One region of the Massilia sp. AB1 genome, then DNA from elsewhere that is predicted to be linked to it. Evidence: predicted binding sites of a transcription regulator. Region 1 holds the regulator's gene; the other holds the start of a gene.

Region 1 (2,198 bases):
CGATGGCGTAGCCCTGCGGGGTCTGCATCCAGCTGTTGGCGCCCAGGATCCAGGTGGCGGAGATCAGGGTGCCGACGGCGACCATGCAGGTGGCGACGAAATGCAGGGCCGGGCCGACGCGGTTCCAGCCGAACAGCATCACGCCCAGGAAGCCGGCTTCCAGGAAGAAGGCGGTCAGGACTTCATAGGACAGGATCGGGCCCATGACGCTGCCGGCGAATTCGGACAGGTAGCTCCAGTTGGTGCCGATCTGGTAGGCCATCACGATGCCGGAGACCACGCCCATGCCGAAGGTGACGGCGAAGATCTTCAGCCAGAAGTGATAGAGGTCGACGTAGACCTGGCGCTTGGTGCGCAGCCAGCACAGTTCGAGCACGGCCAGGTAGCTGGCCATGCCGATGGTAATGGCCGGAAACAGAATGTGGAAAGACATCGTGAAGGCGAACTGGATGCGGGCGAGATCCAGGGCGGACAGACCGAACATGGGTGTTCCTTCGCGCTGTGTCTGAGTGTTGAGAATCTAGCATGCTCATTGGGTGCGCACGGTTGGCGATGTCATTTTTGTATGCATTCGTGGTGTGCGAGCAAACTTGGGTCCCGGCCTTCGCCGGGACGACGTGCTGGGGGAGCGGACTGCGGAAACCATTTCGACACGCAGCCTAAAGACCGTCGTCCCGGCGAAGGCCGGGACCCAAGTTGACGTTGAAGTTCAACATAGGACGATTTGTCGCGCCGCCCAAGCGACAGCCCCGTCTATAATCTCCCCATACGCGTACTACCGGACTTCCCATGACCCAGATCGTCTCCTTCAAGACCGACCAGCCAGTGAACATCCAGGCCCTGAAAGCCAGCTGCTCCGCCTGCAGCATGCACCAGCTGTGCCTGCCGATGGGCCTGGAAGATGCCGACATCAACCGCCTCGACCAGATCATCGGCCGCCGCCGGCGCCTGGAAAAGGACGAGCGCCTCTATCAGATGGGGGAGCCCTTCCGCAACCTGTACGCGGTGCGCTTCGGCCACTTCAAGACCTACCAGGTCAACGCCGCCGGCGAAGCCCAGATCACCGGCTTCCAGATGGCCGGCGAGCTGCTCGGCATGGACGCCATCAGCGGCACACACCACTGCGACGCCGTGGCGCTGGAAGACAGCGAGGTCTGCGAAATCCCCTTCTCGTGCCTGGAAGGGCTGTTCGGCGAAGTCCCCGCCCTGCTGCGCCACTTCCACCGCATCATGAGCCAGGAAATCACCCGCGAGCAGAACGTCATGCTACTGCTCGGCAATATGCGCGCCGAGCAGCGCTTCGCGGTCTTCCTGGTCAACCTGTCGGCCCGCTACGCGGCGCGCGGCTATTCGCCCAACAGCTTCCAGCTGCGCATGTCGCGCGAAGACATCGGCAACTACCTGGGCCTGACCATCGAGAGCGTCAGCCGCCTGTTGTCGCGTTTCAAAAAGCAGGGCTGGCTGCAGGTCGACAAGCGCGAAGTCACCCTGCTCGATCCCGCCAAGCTGAAGGCGCTCGCAGCCGGCACCGACGTGTGCAGCCCGATGGCCTGAACGTGGACGGCAAGCTCCCAGTCGACCTGCACCTGCGCAGCTACGGTCCGCAGCCCCTGGGAGACCGTCACAGCTTCGCCCAGATCGTCCTGCCGGTCGCCGGCGAAGTCGACCTGGAAATCGAAGGCCGCGGACGCACACTCGACCTGCTGCACGCCGCCGTGGTCGCGCCCGGCGCCTGGCATACGCAATGGGGCGAAGCCGGCAACCAGTCCTTCATCCTCGACCTCGGCCCCGAGCTGCTGCACCGGGGTCCTTGGCAGCGCCTGCTCGAACGCCCCTTCACCCCGATCGGCGCCGCCGCCCGCAAGCTGGTCGAATTCATGAGCCTGGCCCGGAGCGACGCCGCCGCCCCGGCGCAGCTGCTGCAAGGCTGGACGCCGCTGCTGCTCGACACCCTGTCCCAGGAAACACCCCAGCCCAGGTCGCGGCTGGCGGCGCTGATGGCGCGCATCGAGGCCGCGCCCGGCCAGCCCTGGACCCTGGACGCCATGGCGCGCGCCTGCTCCCTGAGCGCGAGCCGCGTCCACGCCCTGTTCCGCCAGGAGACCGGCATGAGTCCCCACGACTGGCTGTTGCAGCGGCGCCTCGAGCGGGCCTGTACGCTGCTGGTGGCGACGCGCCGATCCATCGCCGACATCGCC
Region 2 (2,198 bases), on a different contig from region 1:
CACCGCATTCAGCGTTTCCTTGTTATCCGGATCGCGTTCGAGGCGCAGCAAATGCTCTTCCACATTGACTGCCAGATCCATCGCCTCGACGACGAAATCCTTGAGCATATCGTCCATTAGAATCCCAGATCGGCGAGAAGATCGTCAACGTTGTCCTGGTCCAGGGCCGCTTCCGGCACCGACGGACCCTGCATCAGGGGCGCCGGCTGGGCCGCTTCCTGCTCTTTCCTGGCCAGTTTCTCCTTGATGTCTGCCGGCGCGTTGTCGCGCAGCAGCTGGGCCAGTTCCTGCTCGACCGTCTGGGTGATCTTGACCACCTTCTTGATCAGCTGGCCGGTGATGTCCTGGAAGTCCTGGGCCATCATGATCTCGAGCAGGCGCGCCTTCTCGGCTTCGGTCGCTTCGTTCACGCTTGCTGCGAACTGGCGCGAATCGCCGGCCAGGGCCTTGAATTCGTCCAGGCTCAGCTTGCCGGAGAACAGGTCGGCCCAGCGGGTTTCCATGTCCTTGGCCTGCTTCGACAGCAGGTCCTGGGCCGGCATGCCTTCGTCCAGGGTGTTCAGCACCTTGTTGGCGGCCTGTTCGGTCAGGCTGGCGACGTATTCCAGGCGGTCCTGGGCGTCCACGATCTGGGACGAGGCTTCGGTCAGCGCCTTGTCGTAGCCCAGCTCGCGCAGCGAGTCGTGCAGCAGGCGGACGATGCCGCCCAGGCGCTCGAACATGCCGCGCTCGGCCTCGCTCACCGGGGCTTCTTCGGCGGCGGCGGCTGCCGGCGCGGGCGCGGCGGCGAGCACCACGGCCGGGGTGGCGGCGGACACCTGGTCGAACAGCGACTCCAGGTCATCCTCGTCGGCTGCGGCAGCGGCCACGGGCGCAGGCGCCGGCTCGGCAGCGGGCGCGCTGGCGCGCTGCGCCGCCACTTCCTCGAATAGTGCGTCGAAATCGTCAGCGGCGTCGGTCATAATCCCTGCTTCTCCATAATGTATAAATTCGCAATGAGCTCTGCAATTCGGGGGTACTGCGTCCATCCGGGGCCGCTCTCCGGCCGTATTAACAGATGGTATGAGTTTGCATGCGAGTGTAGCAGCGTGGTTGCCGTAGGTAAATCTCGGAAACCGGCACGCAACAAAATGGACAAAGAAACTTAATTCCGCGACAATTAAATCGCGTGGTTCCTGAATGTTTACACAAGGCCGGTGTTGTATTTTGTAATCGTAGGGCCTGTTGCTGCCATTTCCATTGTGCATTGGAACAACAGCTCGGGATGTTTGATCCAACTCAACAGTTTGCGTTAAAGCAATCGCCGCCGCGCCCTTGACCCTCCAGAATGGCGTGGCCTTTGGGAGGAACATCATGTACCGCAAAATCCTGATCACCACCGACGGCTCGGCCGTGTCGCAGCATACCGCCTGCGCCGGGGTCAAGTTCGCGCAGCAGATGGGCGCCGAGGTGCTGGCCCTGTTCGTCGCGCCCGAGTACCAGTATCCGGTGTACGTGGAAATCATCCCGCCCTCCTACCCCAGCGAGGAGGACTACATCGCCCAGATGCGGCGCATGGGCGAGGAATACATGGGCAAGATCATGCGTTCCTGCGCCGGCGCCAACCTGCAGCACAGCTGCATGACGGCGTTTTCCGACACCGCGGCGCTGAAGATCGTCGACGTGGCGGAGCAGGAAGGCTGCGACCTGATCTTCATGGGTTCGCACGGACGCAGCGGCTGGGGCCAGCTGCTGCTGGGCAGCGTCACCAACAAGGTGCTGTCGCACACGAGCAAGCCGGTCCTGGTGCACCGCCTGATCAAGGAGCCGGGCACCTGAAACCCGCTCCGCATAGTTTCTTCAGCGGTAACTTTTTCGCCCGGGCGGTGTGCTAATCTGAAAAGGGAGTCATGCCGTTCGCGGCCGGAAGGATGGAATATGGTAAGAATCGTCATTGCCGATGATCACACGATCATGCGCGAAGGTCTCAAGCGCATTCTCGACGGCGCTGCGGATATCGAGATCGTCGGCGAGGCGACCAACGGCTTCGAAGTGCTGGGCCAGGTGCGCCAGGGCGGCTTCGACCTGCTCCTGCTCGACCTCTCCATGCCCGGCCGCAGCGGCGTCGACCTGATCCGCCAGGTGCGCAGCGAGGCGCCCAAGCTCGCCATCCTGATCCTGACCATGCACGAGGAAGAGCAGTACGCGGTGCGCGCCAT

Evidence for each region. Region 1 encodes FNR, which switches genes on or off when oxygen is low (the NO sensors DNR and NnrR bind a similar motif). Its sites were predicted from a motif close to TTGATNNNNATCAA; they were not measured.
Region 2: a site for FNR is predicted at 1,269-1,282, ahead of J8847_RS03845 (universal stress protein). Genes of this name have one in related genera too.

What each region holds. Positions count from the first base shown of each region.
Region 1 covers NZ_JAGKSG010000006.1:8,723-10,920, forward strand. The annotation lists gene J8847_RS05260 (cytochrome ubiquinol oxidase subunit I) at 1-484, opposite strand, end outside; gene fnr (fumarate/nitrate reduction transcriptional regulator Fnr) at 790-1,554, shown strand; gene J8847_RS05270 (helix-turn-helix domain-containing protein) at 1,536-2,198, shown strand, end outside.
Region 2 covers NZ_JAGKSG010000004.1:52,170-54,367, reverse strand. The annotation lists gene J8847_RS03855 (chemotaxis protein CheA) at 1-117, opposite strand, end outside; gene J8847_RS03850 (protein phosphatase CheZ) at 117-962, opposite strand; gene J8847_RS03845 (universal stress protein) at 1,354-1,818, shown strand; gene J8847_RS03840 (response regulator transcription factor) at 1,918-2,198, shown strand, end outside.